One region of the Rossellomorea sp. KS-H15a genome, then DNA from elsewhere that is predicted to be linked to it. Evidence: riboswitches for the same ligand, from Rfam matches in the RefSeq annotation. Region 1 holds a riboswitch; the other holds the start of a gene.
What was found. Region 1 has a riboswitch for cyclic di-GMP ahead of M1J35_RS01570 (anti-repressor SinI family protein). Riboswitches for the same ligand answer to the same signal wherever they lie in the genome.
Positions count from the first base shown of each region.

Region 1 (12,500 bases):
GAATGTGACGGCGAATGAGGAGTTTTTCAATGGTCACTTTCCTGATTACCCTGTCATGCCGGGTGTGCTGATCGTCGAAGCACTGGCTCAGGTAGGGGCCGTGGCGATGCTGAAGGTGGAAGATAACCGCGGACGTCTGGCGTTCTTCACAGGCATCGACAAATGCCGTTTCAAGCGTCAGGTAAAGCCTGGAGATCAGCTCCGACTTGAAGTGGAGATGATCCGTTTTAAAGGACCGATCGGTAAAGGAAAAGGTGTGGCAACCGTTGAAGGTGAAGTTGCTTGTGAGTTAGAGATGATGTTCGCTCTTGGAGATAAACAATAGCAATCCCATATAGAAAACCGGGTTGGGTGTGATTGATTTCACCTCAAACCCGGTTTTTTTAACTCGAAAATGATTCCATATGCAAGTTAATTCATTTTCCGGGAAAGCTAACAAAAGACCAACGTAACGGTCTTACATTAACCAACATCGAAAGGAGCCATACATCATGAGCAAAAAGTTACTATCGGTCCTTGGTGGATCAGCACTTGCCGCTTTCCTTCTTGTAGGATGTAACGCCAACCAGGAGCCTCCTCCGGAAGACGAAGCACCAGTGGAAGAAAACGACAACATGGATGAGAATAACGACATGAATGACAACGGGGATATGAATCAAGAGCACTACCCTGAGTCAGAAGACAAGAACAAGCAAGGCGATAAAGATGCAGCGAAGGATAATAACACTCCGGAAGAAGACGCTGTAGAAGATGATATTGATATGAAGGATAAGGATAATAAGGACGAGTAATGAATGGCGCAGAGGCTACTTGAGCTTCTGCGCTTTACTCTATTCTCCTTGCGTTGATGATATAACGATCGGTAGTGCTTGAAAGGTATTCAAAAGGGTAGCAGGTAGAAAGGGTCAGAACTTCCTCAGGAGCGGTTGGTTCCAGGACAGAGAGGTCGGTTTCTTTGACGACAAGTGTTTCATAAATCTCATATATGTGTGTACCAGTCTCCATTTCAATGGTTAATTGGTCTCCTTTTTGTAGTTCGCCCATTTTTGTGAAAACTGTATCCCGATGACCTGCCAGGAAGATCCGGTCTTTTTGTCCGGGGAGTTTAGTGGTGGAGTAGTGGCCTACCCCTTTTTCTAGCTCGGCTTCATCGGTTCCCGATATGATAGGCAACTCACGGTCTAGCTTCGGTATGGAGAGGACGCCAATTACGTCTCCTTTTTTGAAATGGTATTCCACTGGTTTACCCTTCCCTTTATTTTCATCTCCTTTAACGAACGGTGTATTTTCATTAAAAGAGGCTTTTGCTTCTATTAGAGACTTGGCTTGTACTTGTTCTTGCTTATTCATTTCAAAATAAAAGTATGAAATACAGCTTATTCCTGCAAAGAAAAAGATTGAACCAAGGAGGATTAATATCTTATTCATTGTGGAGTTTCCTCCTTTTATAATGTACAAAAGAAAGATAGTCCTTAAATTCTTCTTTCGTTAAACCATCCTGAATCGCTTTTTCCAGAGGTTCTATCCACTCTTCATCTAAAATTACTTTTCTCTTATCAGTTGAGAGAATCTCCTCTAATGAGCTATCCATACTTGTCGCGATCTTCCTTAATACCTTTATAGAAGGATTTTTTTGTATTCCACGTTCTATAGAACTAATATATGATTTTGAGACATTCGAAAGATTAGCCAGTTCATTAATCGTTAACCCCATTTCCTCTCGTAATCCCTTTATCCTGTCACCAACCATTCCACAACTCCCCTTTTAGTGTATTTAATTCATTATATAGAACAAAATGTTTTTTATAAAATACAAAATAATTAGGAAATAGGAGCTATTAAGAGAAAAAGAAAGGGATTTATTCGTTATTGAGAATATTTGCCTGTTTTTGGGGTTTTTCAAATGCGAGTAGGTATTTTATACTGAACTTAGTTGTTCGATATGAAGAACAAAAAGTTCTTCTAAGGAGGCTGACAATAATTGCATCCATTAAGTAGGAAGTATAAGAGCAGAAAGATGAGATTTAAACGAACAAAAAAAATGAAGATTTTATTTCACTTAACGCTTCTCTATTTTATTTTATATTCCTTGAGTTATCAGGTAGGTGATACATACTCATATTTTTCTGATGAATCTATTCAAGGAGGAAGTATTGCCACATCGGATAACTTTTGTAGAGATAGTACAGATTACTTCAATAAACATTTAGATGAAGCTTGCAAGGATGAAGTAGCAAAAATGTGTGAAGATTGGCCTCACTTGGATAATAGCTTGAAAAAATTGATAAAAGAAAAATGTAAAGACAATTCTGGCCTGGGTAACGGCTGTGAGGACGACACGGTAGATGATCCAGAGGATTGCAAAGAACCAGGTACAGACCCTGATAATCCCGCTCATGGCAATAATGATAATCACCCTGACAAGGGCAACGAAAAAAATAAAGATAATGGGCCAAACGATAATGAGAAACAGAATAATAAAGATAATCAAGCTAAGGAAGAATCAAAATCTCAAAATGTAGATGATAAGACTGAAGCGCCAGAAAACGATACAGATAAACCAAAAGAAGAAGAACCTAAAGAAACTCCGAAAAAGTCAGAGGATGAAAGTTTAAATACTGAAAAACCATCTCAATCTATAGATGGGGCAGAAGAAACACAGGACCAACAAGTAGATAAAAATAATGTAACGGAAAAAGTGCCAAATAAAGAAACGATAAAGCCATCAACAGAAGGAGGAGAAGACAGTGAATTGGAAAAAAGCTCTTAAAATAGTAAACCACTTTATTTCCACCTTATTAATTATCATTCTCTTGTGTTCGTTTTACGTAATGATTTCTTCAAAGGTAAGTGGAGGTCAGCCAACCATATTTGGTAATCAATTAATGCTTGTTCTCTCAGGATCCATGGAACCAACAATCGATACCGGATCTGTTGTTGGAGTTAAGGAAGTAAAGGACACTACCAATCTAAAAAAAGGAGATATCGTCACCTTCTATTCTCCTATAAAGAAAAATACGATTGTTACCCATAGAATTATAGACGTCAAAGGCGAAGGTGAATTCACACAATATATAACCAAAGGGGATAACAATGAAACGGATGACCCTCGGCCAGTACCATCATCAAAGATTATAGGAAAGTATTCTGGTATAAACGTTCCTTATGTTGGATATATCCTTCAATTCTTACAATCTAAAAATGGAATTGCCCTTAGTCTCATTTTGCCTGGGATGATCATCATCATATACAACATTATTTCGTTGTGGATGGCATTTAATAGAGAGTATGGAAGTAAAGGTAAAAGTAAAGAAGAAAGAGTTGCTTAAGTTGGTATTCACTACTGGTTTAACTAGTAGAAAAATATAAATCACAAAACATTTGGAGGGAAAAATCAATGAATTTTAAGAGACAGCTATTAACGGGAGCATCATCAATTGCAATGGGAGCTATGGCAGTTATGGGAGGAACCTTTGCATACTTTAGTGACACCATTGAAACAGAAGGAAAGTTTACTAACGGAACGATTAATATTCAACCTGAACAACCTTATCTAGAAGCATTCGAACTAACAGGGTGGAAGCCTGGTGATAAGTTAGTGGCAATGGTAGATAATCAAGAACCTGCAATGGTTGTGAATAATCAAGGAACATTACCGGTAGATGTATTTTTAAAACTAAATTCCTCTTCTGTTAAGGGATCAGACAATGCGATTTTTGTAAAACAACTTAAATTTGGTAGCGACAATATTTTAGATCCGAGTTGGGATTCAAGTGGTGATGGTAAAGTTTCACTTGCAGAACTTTCTACAGCGTTAAAAGGAGATACTCAGTTAAATGGTAAAACAGTGAGCGGCGTAGGAAAGTACATAGGCTCTCTGGATACTAAAAAAGGTTATAATGGTGAGGATATTGCAGGTGCACAAACAATTAAATCTCTTAAGTATGAATTAGAATTTGAAGATACTGGTGTAGAACAAAATAATCTTCAAGGTGATGTTACTAACTTAGGATTTACATTCACTGGATTGCAGTATGAAGGAACGACATATGATAAAAATAACTTAGATAATTATAAAAAATCAGATGGTTCTCCAGCTTCTGGTGGTGGCGGTGTCTACAAGCAAACTGGTGACATCAATGATAAGAGCGGCTCAGCCGGAGGTCAATAATAATAGAGAGTTGATAAAACTATAGGTGGGGGTTTCCCCACCTATTTTGTAGATTAAAGGTGGTGCTTATGAATAAACAGATTGTAAGTGTAGGGATATCCCTACTTTTAATTATGATATTAGGTATAATCAATACACCATTTTTAAGTACAGTTGCCGAAACAGCACCTAAAGTAATAGATATTAGCCTAGATCGTGGAGAGACGTTTATTGAGTTAAACGCCCTGAAGCCAGGGGATCGAATTTTAGATTCCATCAAAGTCAAAAACGACGGAAACGTAAATATAACGTATAACCACTTTGCAGAATTTCGGGGAGGCTCCGAAAAATACTTCAATAAAATCTTATTGAACGTTAAAGATAGCAATAATAACATTTTATATGAAGGGCTCATCAAAGATTTTAATGAAATTGAATCAAGAAAGTTAGCTAAAAGATCAACCGAAGAACTATTCTATGAATATATCATCCCACCGGAATTAGGGAATGAATATCAGGGGCTCTCAACATCAATTCTGTTGAAATATTACGCTGAGGAGTATGGCGGAACTTCTAACGCTGATCATGAAACTCCATCTTCAGGTTCTGAATCCCCAAACAGTCAACATGATGAAGAAATAAAAGGTGTCAAAGATCCAACTCAATCAATACATGTGAATTCACAAGGAACAAAGCTCCCTAATACCGCTACCAACATCTACAAGATACTAGCTCTAGGAATCATTTTAACAACTCTTGGATTAATCTTTGTTTTTATCAATAGACGCTTTACAAAAGAAAGGTAATAAAATAAAAAGATTAAGAGGTGATTCCATGTACAAAAAAACCTGCACCCGCTGTACCAGATCATCCTACAGCAGCACCGAATCGGGTCAATGGATCTGTCCTTCATGCGGATTCGACCTAACCAACCAGGCGTTCTACAGCCCCACGAATTACCAGAATATCAATAAGAAAGTCCTCCCTCTAAGAAGAAAGCTTGAAAGCTATAAAAATAGCCTTTATTCGTAGTGGTTCGACAAATCTCTTCGATTATTTTATTCAACTGGTTTTAATTTCTAACGGATTGTCAGATAAGGGTTTAATATGTAGGAAAAAAGTGTAAAATTAATTATCAGAATAGACAAAAAACAACACGGCGCCAGAAAATATAATAGTATAATCGAATTAGTTCGAAGGGAAGAGTCAGATAAAGGCAAACTCGTCGAAAGATGAGGACGCAAAGTCACAGATCTAAGGTTTGAAAATAGTCATATCCTCCTAAGCATCTTGAATATAATGAACAGATTAAATAATGAAGAAGGTGTGATCATTTGCGAACGATGATGGCTGGATTGCCTGGAATACATACATGTATTTTGGGAGGGTATTTATATTGACAAATCGTGAACTTGATCTCGAATGGATGGAACTCATTAAACAAGCACTGGACGCCGGTATTTCTAAACAAGAAATCAGAGAATTTCTCCACAATCAAACCCAGGAACTAAAAGCCGGGTACAAAGTGATTTAATATAAATAAAGTCTTGCGAATTCTTCGCAAGACTTTATTTATTATCTTATTTTCACTTATGAAAGAGATCATTGATAATAAGTAGAATCCAATTGTAAAAACGAGCGCCATTAGGATGACTGAAATCCCTCGGATATTTTAAAAATTTGAAAACTTACCATATTTTTCTGAAATATTTCACCTGTCTATAAAAAAATCAATATGGTATAGTTATATAAAGAATATACTAACAAATCAGGGGGTACTTTACATAAATGTTAGAAAAATTACCATCGGGAACTAAAATAAGTATTACCCGTTCAATTAAGACCTCATTTGAAAAATATATGGCTTCCATTCAATGGGATGAAAATAAGTATAGTATACAGGATTTTATAACAGTATGGCGTGAATACATAAACAACCATGCATCATGGTATAAGAACCTGGATGAAGAAACTAAGAATGATCCACAGTTTCATCAAGAACTGTCAATCAAGATAAATGAAACAATTGAAAAGATTCTCTCCGAAGAACCGAATGAGGAACAGATTGAGAGTATTCATCACTTACAAGATCAATTAGGAACAAATATTCATTATTCGTGTAAATCAGAAGCAAAATTCTTGGAAGAAAAATTGAATCTGATGTCCAAGAATAAGTAATAATAACATTTATTTATCAGAGTTACCGAGAAAAATGAGACGTTAAAGCCTTATCATAGCAAGGTAAAATAGCCTTGAACAATAAATAAAGTCTTGCGAACCCTTCGCAAGACTTTATTTATTGCCTAATTTCCATTTATTAAATTCAATGAACTCCCGGAACTGTTCCTTGGTGATTCCTGAGTCCATCGCTTCTTCTGCAATCTTCATCCACTCGTGATCAATGTTTTGATCCTCGGGTTGATCATATAGGAGAGCATCCATGGGAATTCCTAAAGCCGCGGATACTTTCTCAAGGAACTGAATAGAAGGGTTTTGTTGAAGGTTCCGTTCAATTGAACTCAAATAGGACTTCGCTACGCCGGCTTTTTCAGCGAGCTCCGTCATGGACATCCTTTTTTCTTGTCTATATTTCTTAACTCTCTCTCCAATCATCAGGGACACCTACCTAATGACTTCATTATTGAAGTCACAATATTAACTACAATTATATCATAAACATTTCGACAAGAAATTACATATTTTCGTATTATTAAACGCTCGGCTTTGCTGTTGCCAGGATCCTTGGCTTAGAAATCATCTTCTTGCGGAACTCACGGACCAGTTCATCCCCTGAGTATCCTTTCTGCACGAGGTCATCAAGCAGAATCTCCGCATATTCATTGCGTTGTTTCTTTAATTTTCCTTCAAACATAATGCTGATATGTTCATCCATCTCCTTGATGCAACGGATGGATGTCATGAAGGCAGCGGGATCATTGGCTGCATGGGAAATCACGACCTGGATTTCCAAATCTTCCTTCCTTTGCTGTGCCTTTTGGAAAAATTCAATGTATTCATTCGACATATATGTTTCGACAAGCCAGGTTTTCTGACCGTCTTCTTTATTGATGATCAGACCGTCCACAAGCTCAAAGTCATGCAGTTCCTCGTCCTCCACTACTTGAAGGGAAATCACTTTAAAGGTTTTCATGAACGAACATCTCCCATTTAAAGGTTTTATCAAATTATATCACAGGCCGAATTGTTTTCCCTAATACATTTACCGATGAAAAAAATGACGAAAGATGCAATTTTGTGTTTTTGACCATGTTTTTAATGAAAAAGTGGAAAATCTCCCTAGGCGAATTTCCGAAATTCAAGCCGTTTTTGCCTCGAATTTCGGAAATTCACGATTTTACAAGAGTTGCAGTTCGAAGGTAAGATGATTACACCTTAACAGAAAGGAGGAAATGAACCCAAGTGATCAACCAAGTGACCCTGGTGGGAAGGCTGACGAAAGATCCGGAAGCGAGAAAAACGATGGAAGGAAAATCAGTACTTAGCGTGACGATTGCCGTGAACCGGCCATATAAAAACCAGCAAGGTCAGATCGATGCAGACTTTGTACTCTGTACGATATGGAACCGTGCAGCGGATAATACGGAGAAATACTGCAGGAAGGGTTCCGTCGTCGGGGTGACGGGGCGCATCCAAACTCGATACTTTGAAAATGATCAAGGAAAGCGCACCTATATCACAGAAGTCGTCGCTGAAAACATCCGGTTCCTGGACAGTAAGCAGGCGTCCCCAGTGACACCTGAACGAAGCAAGAAGGAACCAATCGAGTTGCCGTTCTAATATTTTCGCGAGGGAGATGGAGTTGTGGCCTCACTGCAAGAACTTGAACAAAGAGTCGATCGACTGGAAAAAATGACGGAAGACCTCATTAAAAAAGTAGCAAGAGTCAATGTCGAAAACTTCTACTTATCTCAGCGGGTAACCGCCCTTGAACAAGGGTATGAATATCCGAACCCGGTTTTGAAAACCTCATCTTGATTTTTTTTAACCCTCAACCAGAACTCTTTCCATAAGTAGCAATCCAACCAACCTATAAGTAATGTCTCAAAGTCCAACGGTCACCCGAAAGATTCCCCTGATTTGCCTCATTAGATATAAACATGTGTAGCGGTAAGTGAAAGTGAAATATTCCCCTTTTTGTCTTCATATTGAGCCGGTTTCCTTGAGGGGAGGCTGGTGTTTTTTTGTTTTAATTTTTACAAATATATTTGTAAAATAAAGAAGGATTATATCTTCTTGGGTTAATAGAGGAGGTGGGTTTGTACAGCTTTTGGCGTGAAATGGGACGGATTTGAGAGAAACTAGGAAGCGGGGAGAGGGAATCCCTTATTTGAGCAGGTTTTAGACATTTATTTAATAAGAAAATTGAGCTGCATGAGTGTGGAGAGGTTCGCAATGAAATTAATTGCGTCATTTTCTTGAATGATTGCGTCATTATCAACTTAATTGCGTCATTTCCATGGTAATTGCGTCATTATTTCACTTATTGCGCATTTTTCCATATTAATCCATATCGAGGCGTTAACCAACAAAAAACCCCTTTCCCACAAAAGGAAAGAGGCTCATCAATTCTATTCCAACACCAACAAAGATTCCAAATCCTGATCCGATAATTCCGTCACCCACTGATCGCTGCGGATGATCTCATCGTTCAGAGCCTGCTTCTTCATCAGCATGGCATCGATTTTTTCTTCGAGGGTGCCTGATGACACGAGCTTGTGCACGTGGACGAAACGTTTCTGGCCGATCCGATAGGCACGGTCGGTGGCCTGGTTTTCGACGGCCGGGTTCCACCAGCGATCGTAGTGGACGACGTGGTTGGCAGCGGTCAGGTTCAGACCGGTGCCGCCGGCTTTCAGTGACAGAAGGAAGACAGGGAATTCACCGTTCTGGAATTTCTCCACGAGTTCATCCCGTTTTCCTTTGGCCATGCTTCCGTTCAAGAACGGAACATCCACATCGAATTCTTCTTTCATCACGTCCTGGATCATCTCGCCCATTGAGATATACTGGGTGAAAATCAGGCAGGCTTCGCCGGATTCGAGGGCGGTTTCCACTATGTCCTTCAGCTTTTGCATTTTTTCAGAGCGGGATAGGATGGACTTTGGATCCGGTTCCTTTAAATAAAGAGCCGGGTGGTTGCAAAGCTGCTTCAGCTGGTTAAGCATTTGCAGGATCAACCCTTTGCGCTCAAATCCGCTCAGTGTTTCGATTTTAGCAAGTGTGTCCTTAACGAGCTGCTCATACAGGGCCGCCTGCTCGGCAGTTAGATGGCAATATTCTTTCTGCTCGAGTTTTTCAGGCAGATTCAATTCGACTTCAGGATCTTTCTTCGTACGACGCAGTAAGAATGGCTTGATTTTAGCCTGAAGTTCTTTGACTTTTTCTTCGTTCTCATCTTTTTCAATGGGAGCGATGTAATTTTTCTGGTACTGGGTGAACCCACCGAGATAGCCGTGGTTCAGGAAATCAAAGATCGACCACAGTTCCGACAGACGGTTCTCCATCGGGGTCCCTGTGAGGGCAATATGATGCTTGCCGCTCAGCTTGCGGATTGCACGGGACTGCTTCGTATTGGCGTTCTTGATGTTCTGGGCTTCATCAAGGGAGATCGATGTCCATTCGACGAGTGATAGTTCGTCATAATCAATATGGGACAATCCGTAAGAGGTGAGCACTACATCGACGTCCTTGATGGCAGCCGCAAAACTCTCACCCTTCGCACGGGTCGGGCCGTAATGGAGATGAACCTTCAAGTCCGGAGCGAACTTCTCTAACTCACGCTGCCAGTTTCCGAGAACGGAAGTAGGGGCAACGATAAGGGAAGGAGTTTCCGGTTTCTCTGTTTCCTTCACATGCTGCAGGTAGGTGATCAGTTGCACGGTTTTTCCGAGTCCCATGTCATCGGCAAGACAGGCGCCGAAGCCGAACTTCCGTAAAAAGAGCATCCAGCTCATCCCCAGCTGCTGGTAGGGGCGGAGTTCGCCGATAAAGGTATCAGGTGTTTCCGTCAACGGAATCGACGACACATTCGTCAGCTGATGAACCATTTTTTTCATGGAGCGGTTGAGTTCGAGCTGGATCCTGGCGTATTTGTAAGGGTCATGCTCATCGTCTTCTGGATCCACGTCCGACTCATCGCCGTCACGGGGGACAAGCTCCTGTTCGAGCATATCCTGGATCGAGATTCCTTCCTGCTTGGCTTTCGTCATCATCTGTTGGATCCGACGAATCATGGCAGGATCGAGCTTCATCCACTGACCGCGAATTTTCACCAACCGGCGCTGATCATCGACTAGCTGATTGAAGTCGTCCTCTGAAAGATTGACGCCGTTCATGGAAAGACGCCAGTCGAAATCGAGCATGGCGTTGAGGCCAACGAAGGATTTACGATAGGTCGTATCCGTGTTTTTCAGCTTGGCTTTTACGAGAACCTGAGCATCTTTCATTGCTTCCCACCAGGATGGGAGGAGGATCTCGATGTCGAGATCGATCAGTTTCTCACTGAGCACGGATAAGAAATCCCAGGCATCATGCTCACCGAGAGCCGTCCGGAGTGAGCCATCCGTGTCGCGGAGGATCGGCAGCATCTTCATCCAGCGTTCCTGTTCTTCGGATACATCCGGGAGATGTTTTTTCCAGGAAGGAGGGACCGTGTCTTCAGCAAGGGATATGATCCGATTCTGTTTCTTTCGGTCTCTTAAAATCGTTTCAAGCTCCCAGGATTCATCTTCATCGAGGGGTTCTGTGATCCGGAGCCCGATGGAAAACGGCAGCTCCTCATCGACGCCTGCGATCCATTCACTCCAACGTCTTTCATCAAAGTACGCATCCAGTTCTTCAGACGTCAGCGTACTCTCCTTCAGCTTCTGGATCCGCTTCATCGCACTCGAACCACCCGACGCCATCGCCTCATTCAACGCACCCTGAAACCAGGATTCTGTTAAATGTTTGAGGGACGGACCTCCATGGGGAAGCTCTTCTTCCCAGAATTCGTCGTTGAAGTTCGACCAGACTTCATCCGGGATGTGAAACTGCAGTCCCTTTTCCTGCCACTCTTCAAAGCGCGGCAGCCACCGTCCGGCTTCGACGGCCTCATAGATGACAGGGGCAATCGCGATGCATGCCTGACCGGTTTCATCCCAGTCCCACTGGATCATGCCGCTGAAATGCTCGCCGGCAAGAAGGGTCAGAAACTGCCACTTGGTGACAGTGATGCCGCCCTCGGTTTCTTCAAGCAGAGTACCGTAGTAGCTTTCTTCATGCCAAAGAAACAGCTGCCCCTTCCAGTCTTTCGGGGGAAGGAGTTCGCCTTCGTCGTTTTCCGCAGTAATGAAGAAACGGTCTTCATATTCAGTTGTATGGACATTGATTTTGACCGAAGACAGTTTAAGCATCGATTAACTTACCCTTTCTGCACTCTTCTTGGAACGCGCGCAAACGCTTATATTTCTCCAGAATATAGGTGAGATACACATCCCACTTATCTGTTTTCTTCGTTTTTTTATAGATGGTCCTGATCTTCTTCATATAACGGACCGCAAGCTTGTAGCTGTCGCGGTTCTTCTGGTCGATCGCTGTGATGACACCGGCGTAATAGATGGGCAGGGCAAGCTCGGGTGCTTCCTTCGTGACATCACGGAGACCCATGCCTTCCATTTCCCCGATGCTGTAGTTCATATATTTCTGCAGCTCGACCCATTCACGGTAAGCCTTCGCCGTGATGAGATATTCGTTGTATGAGAAAAAGCTATACGGAAGCATGGAAAGGAGCAGCTCGTTCACTAGCGTGCTGTCCTTTTCCATCAGCCAATCCATCGGCAAAATTCTCACGAACCAGCGGACGAATCGGGTCGCTTCATAATAATCAAGGGTCTCGAGATGATCCGGCATCCTCGAGAGGATATTCCGTACCAGGAAGAAACCGACTTCGTACCGCTTCCCGACGAAAAATTTACGGAGCCAGAACTCACTGTAAGCGACAAGTTCTGTTCCAAGTTCATCGACGATTTCACTTGCTTTATTCAAATCCTCAAGAAGGAGATATTGGTGGATAAGGGCGACGTTGTAGAAGGTCGGATCCTGCTTGTCTTGTTCCTCCAAGCGCGTCACTTCTTCGCGGCGCCACGATTTCTGCTTGAACAAGTAGTACCATAAGAAGCGGTACACTTCAGCTTTCATCATCGTGCTGTTCTCCGTTGAATCACTCATTTCGATCGTCTGCTTTTTCAAAAAAGCAATATACGGATCGAAGCTGAACGGCATGGCATGGATCGACAGCTTCTCCACGGCGTCTTCCATTTCGCCAAGGAGGAAGTCATACATGCTGTAC
Region 1 covers NZ_CP096886.1:340,162-352,661, reverse strand. The annotation lists gene fabZ (3-hydroxyacyl-ACP dehydratase FabZ) at 1-325, shown strand, start outside; gene M1J35_RS01605 (hypothetical protein) at 492-791, shown strand; gene M1J35_RS01600 (class D sortase) at 826-1,428, opposite strand; gene M1J35_RS01595 (helix-turn-helix domain-containing protein) at 1,421-1,750, opposite strand; gene M1J35_RS01590 (hypothetical protein) at 2,042-2,770, shown strand; gene sipW (signal peptidase I SipW) at 2,748-3,329, shown strand; gene M1J35_RS01580 (TasA family protein) at 3,398-4,171, shown strand; gene M1J35_RS01575 (transcription factor S-II central domain-containing protein) at 4,240-4,956, shown strand; cyclic di-GMP riboswitch class I at 5,356-5,513, shown strand; gene M1J35_RS01570 (anti-repressor SinI family protein) at 5,547-5,684, shown strand; gene M1J35_RS01565 (hypothetical protein) at 5,939-6,328, shown strand; gene M1J35_RS01560 (helix-turn-helix domain-containing protein) at 6,443-6,763, opposite strand; gene M1J35_RS01555 (YwpF-like family protein) at 6,861-7,301, opposite strand; gene M1J35_RS01550 (single-stranded DNA-binding protein) at 7,571-7,948, shown strand; gene M1J35_RS01545 (hypothetical protein) at 7,973-8,146, shown strand; gene M1J35_RS01540 (DEAD/DEAH box helicase) at 8,740-11,565, opposite strand; gene M1J35_RS01535 (hypothetical protein) at 11,558-12,500, opposite strand, start outside.

Region 2 (12,500 bases), 1.3 Mb from region 1:
CAATCCCTCGTCTTCCAATACGAAGGAGCAGACGGTATCGATCGCGCAACCAACATTCACTGGGATGCCAAAGAGAAAAATGTAAATGAAACTGGAGAGGTCACATTCCAGGTAGAGCTTCAGCATGAGGAAGAGCGATCCATTACATTTATGATTGTGCCCCTGGAAAATGGAGAATCGAGAGATGACATTTTACCGGTCGAAGAGGCTCTACAAAGATTAAGAGTTTCTTATAAAGAATGGTCTGCTGGGTTAACAACGGTAGAAACCGATTACGAACCACTTCAGCGTCTGGTGGACAGAGGGTTATCCGATCTTAGGGTGTTATTGAACGACACTGGATACGGTCAGTTTCCTGTAGCTGGTCTGCCTTGGTTCGGGGTACCATTTGGCCGGGATAGTCTTATTGCGGCACTGCAAATGATTGCCTTCCAGCCACAGGTTGCAAAAGGCACCCTGTTTACGATGGCGAGCGAACAAGGAACGAAGGTGGATCCGTGGAGAGACGAACAACCAGGGAAGATCATGCACGAAATTCGCTACGGAGAGCTTGCAAATACGAACCAGATTCCGTTCACGCCTTATTACGGGACGATTGATGCCACACCGTTATTCCTTGTCCTTCTAACGGAGTATGTGAAATGGACGGGTGATTTTGGCACATTCCGAAAGCTCTCAGACAACGTAAAGAGCGCTTTGAAGTGGATCGATCAATATGGAGATCGTGATGGAGATCTTTTCCTTGAGTATCACCAGGAATCTTCCAAAGGAATTGCCAATCAGGGCTGGAAGGATTCAGGGGATTCCATCGTTCACCGAAACGGGGACTACGCGGATACGCCAATCGCGTTGGTAGAGGTCCAAGGCTATGTGTACCAGGCAAAACGGGGACTGGCTGCCATTTATGAAGCACTAGAGGACCATGAGACAGCTTCCAGATTAAAGGCAGAAGCGAAAAACCTCCAAGAACGATTTGAACAGGAGTTTTGGATGGATGACCTTGAATTCTACGCCATTGCCCTTGATCGAAAGAAAGAAAAGGTAGGTACGATTACATCGAATCCTGGGCATGTGTTGTTTTCCGGGATAATGACAGGTGATCGCGCTGAAAAAGTCAGTCAAACATTAACAGGTGACAGCATGTTTACCGGTTACGGAATCCGTACGATGGGGAAAGGGGAAGCTGGCTATAACCCGATGAGCTACCATGATGGAAGTGTCTGGCCTCATGATAATAGTATGACTTTGCTCGGATTAAGCAAGCTGGGATTAACGGCTGAAGCCAAGAAGGTCATGAGTGGGCTGATTGAGGCGTCCCATCATTTCGAATACGACCGTCTTCCCGAATTATTCTGTGGATACGAGTCAACAATCGGAAAGGCAGTAAAGTATCCTGTCGCATGTTCTCCGCAAGCATGGGCAGCAGGGACACCTCTTGTGTTTGTTCAATCTTTATTGGGACTTTTCCCGAACAGCCTTCAAAAAGAGATCCATTTATATCCGATTTTACTCAATGGGATGAATACCTTAACGGTTCAAAATATAGCGATTGGTGATGGAGTGCTTTCTCTCTCCGTGGTGCGAAATGGTGACATAGTAGATACCACCATTATGGAAAACACAACGGGCTATGACATTGTAAAAGAAAAACAAACAGTCTAGGTACACCTGGGAATAAGCTTCCTATTTTTCATAAATCAATAAAGGGGTTGGAAGAAATGGTGAAAACAAAGTGGATGGCGAGTTTAGGGATTACGACGATGTTAGTGGGATCAGTGCTTGCGGGCTGCAGCGGTTCGGATGAGAAAGCAAGTTCAAACGGTGGGGAAAATGGTGATAAGGTCGAAATCACCTTAGCCGGCTGGGGAGGGAATCCTTCAGAGCAAAAGCTCCTGAAGCAAACCCTTGCTGACTTTGAAGAGAAGCATCCAAATATCGATGTGAAGCACGAAGTCATTTCTGAGCAGTACATGGATGTCTTGAAAACAAGACTAATCGGTGGCGAAGGACCTGATGTCTTTTATCTCGATGCCCTGGAAGCACCTGCCCTGATTGATACCGGGGTCGTGGAACCACTGGATGATTATGTGACGGAAGACTTCGATGTGAAAGATTTCGAAAAGCCGATGCTTGAAGCATTTCAAGTCGATGGGAAAACATACGGATTTCCGAAAGATTACTCGACTTTAGCGCTCTTCTATAATAAGAAGATGTTTGAAGAGGCGGGTGTCGAAGTTCCGAAAACATGGGATGAACTCCGTGAAGTTTCAAAAGCCCTGACGAAAGAGGGCGTCTATGGATTTGGTGTCGCACCTGAACTTGCCCGTCTTTACCACATCGCACAGGCAACGGGTGGGGAAGTCGTGAAGGATGACAAAGCGAACTTTGCTTCTGATAAAGTGGTGAATGCCCTTCAGCCAATCATCGACCAGCATAACAAAGACAAAACCTCTGCACAGGCCTCAGAAGTCGGAGCGAACTGGGGTGGAGAAATGTTCGGACAACAAAAAGCGGCCATGGTCATCGAAGGAAACTGGGCGATTCCATTTTTAGCCGATACATTCCCGGATGTTGACTACGGAACGGCTGAATTACCGACCATTGATGGAAAAAAAGGAACAATGGCTTACACGGTGGGATATGTGATGAATGCCGCATCTGAAAAGAAGGAAGCTTCATGGGAATTGATTTCTTATCTGACAGGTAAAGAAGGAATGGAAACTTGGACGTCCAAAGGTTTTGCCCTTCCGACACGTAAGTCAGTTGCTGAAAAATTGGGGTATGACAAAGATGAATTACGGGGTGCCCTCGTAGCAGGAGCACCATATGCAACAGTTTGGGCAGAAGGAAAGAATCTGCCGATCATCATGAATAACTTTAACAACCAGTTCATCGCAGCCTTCCTCGGAGACCGCCCATTGGATGAAGCTCTGAAAGAAGCACAGGAACAGGCGAATAGCGAAATTCAATAATCTTTCTAAAGGTACCTGGCACTCATGATCGTGTCAGGTACAACTTTACCATTGACTGTATTCTTTCTTCTTAGGTCTTGTCTTGTAGACCTTGGCGGAAAGAATACAGGTAATAGGTGTAGGTTAAAGAGACAGATAGAAAGTAGGGATAAGAATGAACAAACCATCTTCCAAAAAGAGATTAAAAGATGCAGGACAAGGATACTTATTTATGTCACCGACACTGCTGGTATTAGCCGTGTTTATCATTGGACCGATTCTATACGCCATTTTTTTATCCTTTCATAAAGTTCAACTCCTTGGTGATATGAGTTTCGATTTTGTGGCTTTCGACAATTTTACCCGGATCATGGAAGACAACAGGGCCATCATTGCCTTGAAAAACACAGCGAAATATGTGCTGATCGTGGTACCGACCCAAACCTTCCTCGCACTGGTATTAGCAGCCACGTTAAATGCAGGATTAAAGGGTGAGAAGCTGTTCCGGATCGTCTACTTTTTGCCGACGTTAACGTCTTCAGCCGTATTGACCCTGATCTTCATGTGGATGTACAACAAAGAAGGTTTGATCAATAACATATTAGATAAAGTCGGTTTGCCCACCTACAATTTTCTGGGGGATCCCGATATAGCCTTGAATGCCATCATGCTGATGAATATTTGGGCGACGGCTCCGTTTTTTATGGTCATTTATCTTGCTGCCCTTCAAGATATTCCCGACTCGTTATACGAAGCCGCTGAACTGGACGGAGCGAGTGCCATTCAGAAGTTCTTCTATGTAACTGTTCCGTTCCTCAGACCGGTTACATCCTTCGTCGTAATCATGGGAGTCATCGGCACGTTCCAGTTGTTTGATCAATCGTATATCTTCTCAGGGGGATCCGGAGGACCCAATAACTCGACGTTAACGGTCGTGCTCTTAATCTATCAATATGCGTTTAAATCATTGGGATCCATGGGATATGCAGCGGCCCTTGCCTTTGCACTGGCTCTCATCATCCTGGTGGCCACATTGATACAACGTAAATTCTCTAAAGAAGAATCACTCTATTAATGGGGGGACTAAAGCATGAATTCAAAGAAAAAGACGTTCAGTAAACGTCTCCTGTACATCGTTTTGATCGGCTATGCCATCACGACCCTGATCCCATTTCTATGGGCACTGTCTTCTTCATTTAAAACGCTGGAAGAAATCATTAGTGGGACAATGAATTTCATACCAAGAAATTTCACTTTAGATAATTATAAACAAATCTTCATCAAACAAGAGCTGTTTCCAAGATGGCTGTTCAACAGTCTGTTCATTGCTGTAGTCGGTACCGGTTTGAATATCATTTTTAATTCCATGTCGGGGTATGCCTTGGCACGATTGAGTTTTCCTGGGAAAAAGGCATTGTTCATCATAATCCTGGCTGTCCTGATGATCCCTGCACAGGTCACCATGATCCCGAACTACTTAATTTTAAAGGAAATCGGATGGCTTAACTCGTATCAAGGGATGATTGTACCGGCCATGATCAATGCGACCTTCATCTTCATGATGAGACAATTTTTCATCAATTTTCCGAAGGAACTGGAAGAGGCTGCCCAAATCGATGGTCTCAGCCGCTTCGGTATCTTCTTTAAAGTGGTATTGCCATTGGCAAAACCGGCCCTGGCTGCCCAGGCGATCTTTGTCTTTATGGGCTTTTGGAACAACTTCATGACTCCATTGATTGTTATGACAGATACTGAAATGTATACGTTGCCGTTAGGGTTGAACACCTTCAAAGGACAGTATGTCAGCTATTGGAATTACATCATGGCAGCATCGATGGTGTTTACACTTCCTGTTCTGTTGTTGTATGCATTCTTTAATCGGTACTTTATTAAGGGGATTTCGTTTACAGGGGGGAAATGATAGGAGAGGGAGCTTCCAATGGGAAACTCCCTTTTTTAAGTTTGCCAAACACTCACAAAGTATGTTAGAAATGTCCAAATCTATCACCAAAAAAAAAAGCGAACCCAATAAGGATTCGCTTCTCTTACATCATGCCCCTGCCCAAACATCCTTCGCGTATCGACCATCCTCTTCCAATGATCTCAGCCATTTATCAGCTTCTTCTTTCGATGTTTGATAGAGACGCATATAGCTTTCTACTAATGTCTTTTCAACATCCGGAGCCATCTTGCTTCCGTCCCCACAGATGTATAGTCGTCCGCCTTCTTTCAATAATGGCAGGATTTCCTCTGCATTTTCTGCAAGTCGGTGCTGGACGTATGCTTTTTCTTGACCCGGGCATCTTGAGAATGCCGTATGAAGGGTGACAATCCCTTCTTGTTCCGCTCGTTCCAATTCGCTCTGATACAGGTAGTCGTGCTCAGGATTGCGGCAACCGAAGTAGAGATGGGCCACACCGAGTGATCTTCCTTGCTCCTTAAGAACGCTGCGTGCCTGGATGAATCCTCTGAATGGAGCGATTCCCGTTCCTGGTCCGATCATGACAATCGGGGTTTCCGCATCCTCTGGCAGCTGGAAGTTCGATTGCGGTGTAGAGATAAAGCAGGCGACTTTGTCCCCTTGGGATCGCTCTGCAAGATAGTTGGATGCGATTCCTTTGTATACACCATGCCCGCTCCAGGCCTCTCCACGGACGACGCTGACGGTGATGGTTGCTTCTCCGTTTTTGTATAAAGGTGAGCTTGAAATCGAATAATAGCGTGCCTTCAATGATGGAAGAAGTGCAAGGAAACTTTCAAACGGTATTTCACATGCCATGTACTTCTCCACCAGGTCGAGCATCGTTATACGTTTACTTAATACCGCTTCTTTATACGTTTCATCCTTCAACAGTTCCTCGAGCTCAACGACGTGAGGAGGGCAGACGGTATGAGCAGCCAGGGTCCTGATTTGAGAACGGGTAGCGGGTTCTTGGAACTCTACATAATTGGCCAGTAATTCATAAAGTTTTACAGGCTTCTCTGTAGGGAGGTGCGCCGCTTTACCAGAATCGCCCGTCAAGGTAACGAAGTCCTGCCCGTTCAGGTTGAATCGACTGAGCACTCGCTCGACAAGAGACGCCGGATTTTGCGGAAGAACCCCGATATGGTCGCCTTCCTGATAGGTAACACCTTCTGGCAGCGTGAGGGTGATATGTCTCGTGCTCCTGCCGCTTTCTGCGTGGTGTAACTCTCTATTCTCATTTACCACTGCGGTAAAGGCATGGTGCGTGCGTGCCAGTGGTGTGTCGCTCACGTCACTGACATAATTCATTGTAATGGAGCTATTAGATCCATCGTTCTGATGCAGTTCGATGTTCAATTCGTCAGCCAGATTCGGCCAAAGGGAGTCTGCCCATTTTTCATAATCCCCTTCAAAGTCATCGCTTGCATCACCGTGCCCGATTTCTGCGATGCGGTGTCCGCCTTTTTCAAAAAGCTGTTCATCTATGAAGTTAGGGATCCTCTGATACGTAGTCGCCCAGTTATGGTCACCACATCCGAACACTGCGTAATGAACCCCTTCAAAGTCATCAGGCCGACTTTCTTTCAGCATGGAAATGAATTGACCTGCGTTGTCAGGAGGGTTTCCGTTGTAGGAAGCAGAAACCATGATGACCGCTCCTTCTGTTGGGAGTCCATCACTGTACTCATCCAATGTAGCGATCTCTGTCCGGAATCCTTGTTGACGGCCTGTTTCCCCCAGATCCCGGGCAATTCCTTCCGCCGTTCCCATGTTTGAGCCATAGAGGACGAGCAAGGGCGTGCCGTGGGATGATTCTACCTGGACAGATGTAGCCGCTTTTTCCGGTGTAGCTTCTTCGGAGGAAGCGATGGAGAATGCCATAGCAGGCTTACGGGGTAAAACCCGCATCGTCAATCCATCAGGCTTGAGAGTCAGCGTCTCTTTGACATCCAGTTGATAGTCTTGATGATCGATCAGGTCAAAATGCTGCAAGACCATTCCGAGCACCAGTGTCGCTTCATGAAGGGCGAACTGCTGTCCGATGCAGGCACGCTGTCCATTACCGAACGGTTTGTATGCGTGATAGGGAATGGAAGACGGGTCCTCGAATCGTTCAGGAATGAAGGCTTCCACGTCATCTCCCCATACGGATGAATCCCGATGTAATTCAGGGATTACGAGTGTGAACACATCATCTTTTTTGACATCATATTGGCCGCCAAGAGTTGTGTCGTCTTTGGCATATACAGAAAATGCAGGGGCGGTCGGCCACAGTCTCAGCGTTTCATTCAAGACCATGCGGACATACTTCAACTGTTTCACTTGCTTATAGTCAGGAATGGAATCTCCCACCACACGATCGACTTCCTCCTGAGCCTTTTTCAATTTTTCCCGGTTGTTCATCAGGTAGTAAAGGGCGAAGGAGAGGAGTCCACTTGTGGTTTCATGACCTGCAATCAAGAAGGTAATGATTTGAAAGCGGATGTTCTCGTCACTGAGCGCCTCGCCTGTTTCGGGATCTGTTCCTTTCAACATATAGGAGAGAAGATCTTCTTCCCCTTGATCCCCGGTTGCCTTGCGGTCGGCAATCAATTCGTCGACAAGTGAGAACATGTACTCGATGTCTTCCCTGAATTGTTTCTTCGATTTGATCATCAGTTTATCTTGAAGACCGAGGCGCTGTGATTGGTTCATCGCTTCATCCAGAGCCCGGACCATACTATCGACAAAGGGATGGGAGGTTTCCCGGTAGAAGCTGTTAAAACGGTAATTGAAACCACAGAGGCCGATGGTATCCAGGGTCAGACGGGTCATATCCTCGGGGACGTCGATTTCATCTGCAGGGTTAAGACGTGCCCATTTTTGGATGAGCTGGGTGGCGAGATCCACCATCTTTGAGTGGTATCCTTTCATGGCCTGCTGGCTGAAACTTGGCAGCAGGATATTATGCGCCTTCTTCCAATTCATCTCTGTCGTTTCACTGGTGAAAAGTCCGTCTCCACCGAAGGCTCTCACTTTTTGCAGGGCCGGTCCGACTTTTTTATCAAAACGGGTTTCGTCGCATATTTCTTTTGCAAGGGACGCACTGGAAACAAAGGTGCTCATTCTGCCGGGAAACTGGAACTGATAGATGGGTCCCAGCTCCCTGGAAAGCTTCATAAATGATTGAAGGGGCTTTTCTTTATCGATTACGGGCAAATTCCCGAGTGGTCCATACGTTTTCGGTTGTGGGTATTGAGATTGTTGTGTCATGGTTCCTTCACCTCGTATTAAAGTTTGGTTGTTGCGGAATGAACGTTCATTCCGCTTGAGATATGAGAAACGAATCGCTTCTCACATATGTAATCGTACAGCGTCCCACATACTTTCCTCTACATCAGTAAGCATAGAGGTATCAGGCTCCAATTCTCCGATCCGGACAAGTCGCTGAAGTTCGAGAAAGGCACCATAAAGGATGGCGATCAAAGCCGTGGAAGGCAGATTCTTGATGATCTTCTTCTCTTTTCCAGAATCGAAGAAGCATTTAAATAGATTCAACAGTTCTTCGAAGCATGTGTGACTTTCCTCGTTGAGGAAGTGGGCGCTGCTGTGTGTCCTGATGAAGTAGAGCGCCTGGCTCTGTTCTTTTGTAAATTGAATCATCGATTGGAAAATATGATGAAATTGATTCCGTATCGACTTCTCATACGGGAAATCATTTTCCACTGTTTCAGTAAAAATTTTCACATATTCTTGAAAAATCGTATTCCCAAGGACTTCTTTATTTTCAAAATAGCGATAGATCGTTCCTGCTCCCACGCCTGCGGACGAGGCAATCATGGGAATCGTCGTGGCGTCATAACCCCGTTCTGCAAATAGAGCCAGTGAACTCGCTACAATGCTGTCCCGCTTATTTAATGCCATTGACATACCAATTCAGCCTTTCATAACGGTAATGCGGAATGAATGTTCATTCCAGTATAGTGTATACCCATGTGAAAGTGTTCTCAATCACACGAAATACCCATTATTTGTGAAGGTTTTGTTAAGACGGGGGTATGGCCCTTTTTTTCTTTTCTATTATAATTGCCGGTCCAACTCTATCATTTTTTCATAGAATAACCTTGTAAGAGAGCTCACTTACTAGAGTTATAAAAAGAAAGGGGGGATTTTAGATGTCTTTAGGACTTGTCACCTTTCTGATTGCCGTATTATTACTTGTTGCTTGGTTGTTGGTATCGATCTTGGCTCCAAACAGCAATCTGGTATCTGTGTTGAAAAACGCCGTTTGCAGTACTTTGGGATGTTAATCTAAGTTCTTTTAATAGGGACGGACCTCCAAATGCCTTTCATTCGAAGATGAAACAGGCCCTGTGGAGGTCCGTCCCTCTCTATGTTTACTATTTCACATAAGGGGAAAATACTATCCATGAGATATTTCAAGGAGGTATTACTTTATGAGAAGGCTAGAAGATAAGGTCGCGGTGATTACAGGAGCTGCCACTGGGATCGGGGCAGCGACTGCCAAAGTGTTCGCCCGTGAAGGTGCGACGGTGGTTTGTGCAGATATTAATGAAAAGGAAATGAATAAGACAGTCGATGGGATCAGAAGCGATGGTGGAAAGGCAGAAGCATTCCATCTCGATGTTTCCAGTGAGGAAAGTGTCACGTCGCTTGCTGAAAAGATAAAGGAGAAATTTGGTGTGATCGATGTCCTCTTTAACAACGCCGGGGTCGATGAACAGGGTGGTAAGGTGCATGAATATCCTGTGGAACTATTTGATCGGATCATCGCAGTCGATTTGCGAGGGACTTTTTTATGCAGCAAGTATCTAATCCCACTTATGCTTGAAAATGGCGGATCCATTATCAATACGGCGTCCATGTCCGGCCATGCGGCAGATCTGGACCGGTCTGGCTACAATGCGGCAAAGGGTGGAATCATCAACTTTACGAAAGCCATGGCCATTGATTATGCGAGACATGGCATCCGAGTGAATTCCCTCTCACCCGGAACAATCGAGACCCCACTGATTGACGATCTCGTCGGGAGCAAACAGGAAAAGATGGGTGAGGAATTCAGGGAGGCCAATAAGTGGATCACACCGATGGGCCGTTTGGGAAGACCGGAAGAAATGGCGACGGTGGCCCTGTTCCTCGCATCGGACGACAGCTCCTACGTGACAGGTGAAGACATCACAGCAGACGGAGGCATCATGGCTTACACTTGGCCGGGTAAAATGTTGATCGAGGAAGAAGAGTGGAGAAAGGGTACAGAATAATATGAGGGACGGACCTCCAATCTTACGGCAGCCTTTGCATCAAAGGTTGTATGTGGGGTGGGGGTCTTTTTTTGTTTGAATAACGGAAGAGAATTTATAAAATTCAGAGGATAATAGTTGTTAAATGGAGGTCTAACTAGTAGGATAGTCTTACAAATATATGAGTTGGAAGCGAAGATCATTCACTGGTGAAATGGGCGCTGTTTGTGAATAGGAGCGAGTGGCGCAACCGGCCAGCACATTGCCAAGCGGAGAGCCTCCATAAAACGACTACTATCTCTTTGGTACATATTTGTTTTGTCTCTACTAATTTTTTTGAGAAAGAGGAAGTGTTGCGAAGTGCTGAAAACCAAATCAAGAAATAGTACTCAAGTATTTAAGGAGTCTGCTATACTTGCAGCCATTGAAGAATCGCTTGCTATGATAGAATTCGATGGGAACGGAAATGTGCTCTGGGTGAATGGGAATTTTGCAAGGACGATGGAATATGATATAGAAGAAATGATTGGGATGCACCATCAGACATTTTGTACAACGGAGTTTGCCGGCAGTCTGGATTATAAGAAGTTGTGGCGGGATTTAAGGAATGGGAAAAGCTTTCAGGAGAAAATTCAGCGGGTCACGAAGACCGGGAAACTTCTTTGGTTGGAGGCTACATATACACCGGTATATAGTGAAGAAGGAAAACTTGAAGGTGTTGTAAAGATCGCGACGGATATTACAGAACGGGAAACAACGATTGGAAAGGTTGCCTCTGAATTACAGAAGATGTCTGAAGAGCTAAGTGAAAAAGCTGAGCAGGGGATAACAAGAAGTGAAGAAGCGGCTATTGCCACCGGGAAACTGGTCGAGGACTCAAATGAAAATATGAAAACCTTGGAGTCTCTTACTCTGCAGGCACATTCGATCGGGAATATTGTCAAGACGATCAGGGAGATTGCGACTCAAACCAATCTTCTTGCACTGAATGCCGCCATTGAAGCGGCACGTGCCGGAGAACATGGAAGAGGATTCAATGTGGTAGCAGGTGAAGTGAGAAAGCTTGCCACAAGGGTCCAGGATTCCATTCAGGAAGTGAACGCCCATGTGGAAGGAATCACAGGCGAAATCAAAAAAATCAATGAAGGAACAATCCGGTCACAATCAGGCATTTCAAACAACCAGGGCCTCAACGAACACGCCGTCCTGGCCTTCAAAGAAATCGGCCGTGCAGCCCGACGCCTCGACCTACAGGCGCGGGACTTCAAAGATATCCTGTAAGCTTGAGGGACGGACCTCCAATTTCCCCCGATCCGGTTGTGAATTCATCGGAAAAGGTGAAGGATTGGGGGTTCTTTTCTTTAGTCGGGTAACGTGGTGAGGGACGGACCTCAAAATATCCATTGGAGGATCCATAATTAATGGTTTTGGAGGTCCGTCCCTCAAACCATATCTTCCCATCCATCACGGGGTGTGGTAGAATGGGGGTAACTTATGAGAAATGGAGGTTTTCCTTTTGATTTTGATCAGACTACGTATCCGCAATTTGAACGCTTAATTGAATATGTTCAAAGGCTCTGCCTGTGTGCAGGGTAAATGGGATTGGTCTGACTATTTTTAAAGGAATTCTTCATTTAACGTGAAATGAAGGTGAAGGGAGTGCGCATGGCACTCTCTTAAAAATAGAATTGAATACGTACCGAGAGGCGCTATAGTGTGTTTTTTTATTGAAAAACATGCAGGGGGAAAATGCGGTCTTCTTCTTGCGCCATTGGTATATTCAAATCCATTTACAAAAAGCACAGGCGGAGGCCTGTGTTTTTTTCTGCACCATATGACCAAAATAAACAAACAGGAAGTGACTATGTAATGGAAGAAAGATTAAAAGCGATCGCCATAGGCGTTAATACGAAGGATAAAAACAATGACTTTGAGTATTCGATGTTAGAGTTGAAAGGATTGGCCGATGCCAGGCAAATCGATGTCGTGGGGGAACTGACTCAGAACCTGCCCCGGCCGAATCATGTGCATTATATCGGAAAAGGGAAGATTGACGAACTGCTGCCGCTCATAGAAGAGTGGGAAGCGGATGTTCTGATTACAAACGATGAACTTGCGCCTTCTCAGATCCGGGTCCTCGAAGAAAAGCTTGATGTCCGGGTGATGGACAGAACGATGCTGATTCTCGATATCTTTGCAGAACGGGCGAAAACCCGTGAAGCTCAGTTGCAAGTCGAGGTGGCACAGCTGCAATACATGCTTCCCCGTCTGGTTGGACGCAGGGAATCACTGGGCCGTCAAGGTGGCGGGTCGGGACTTGCCAACCGTGGAGCCGGTGAAACG
Region 2 covers NZ_CP096886.1:1,610,926-1,623,425, forward strand. The annotation lists gene M1J35_RS08300 (amylo-alpha-1,6-glucosidase) at 1-1,662, shown strand, start outside; gene M1J35_RS08305 (ABC transporter substrate-binding protein) at 1,719-2,972, shown strand; gene M1J35_RS08310 (carbohydrate ABC transporter permease) at 3,127-4,026, shown strand; gene M1J35_RS08315 (carbohydrate ABC transporter permease) at 4,042-4,872, shown strand; gene M1J35_RS08320 (bifunctional cytochrome P450/NADPH--P450 reductase) at 5,002-8,169, opposite strand; gene M1J35_RS08325 (TetR/AcrR family transcriptional regulator) at 8,251-8,826, opposite strand; gene M1J35_RS22690 (hypothetical protein) at 9,072-9,206, shown strand; gene M1J35_RS08330 (SDR family oxidoreductase) at 9,354-10,178, shown strand; cyclic di-GMP riboswitch class II at 10,337-10,422, shown strand; gene M1J35_RS22755 (methyl-accepting chemotaxis protein) at 10,518-11,438, shown strand; gene hflX (GTPase HflX) at 12,027-12,500, shown strand, end outside.
Region 2: another riboswitch for cyclic di-GMP. It lies ahead of M1J35_RS22755 (methyl-accepting chemotaxis protein); the one in region 1 lies ahead of M1J35_RS01570 (anti-repressor SinI family protein).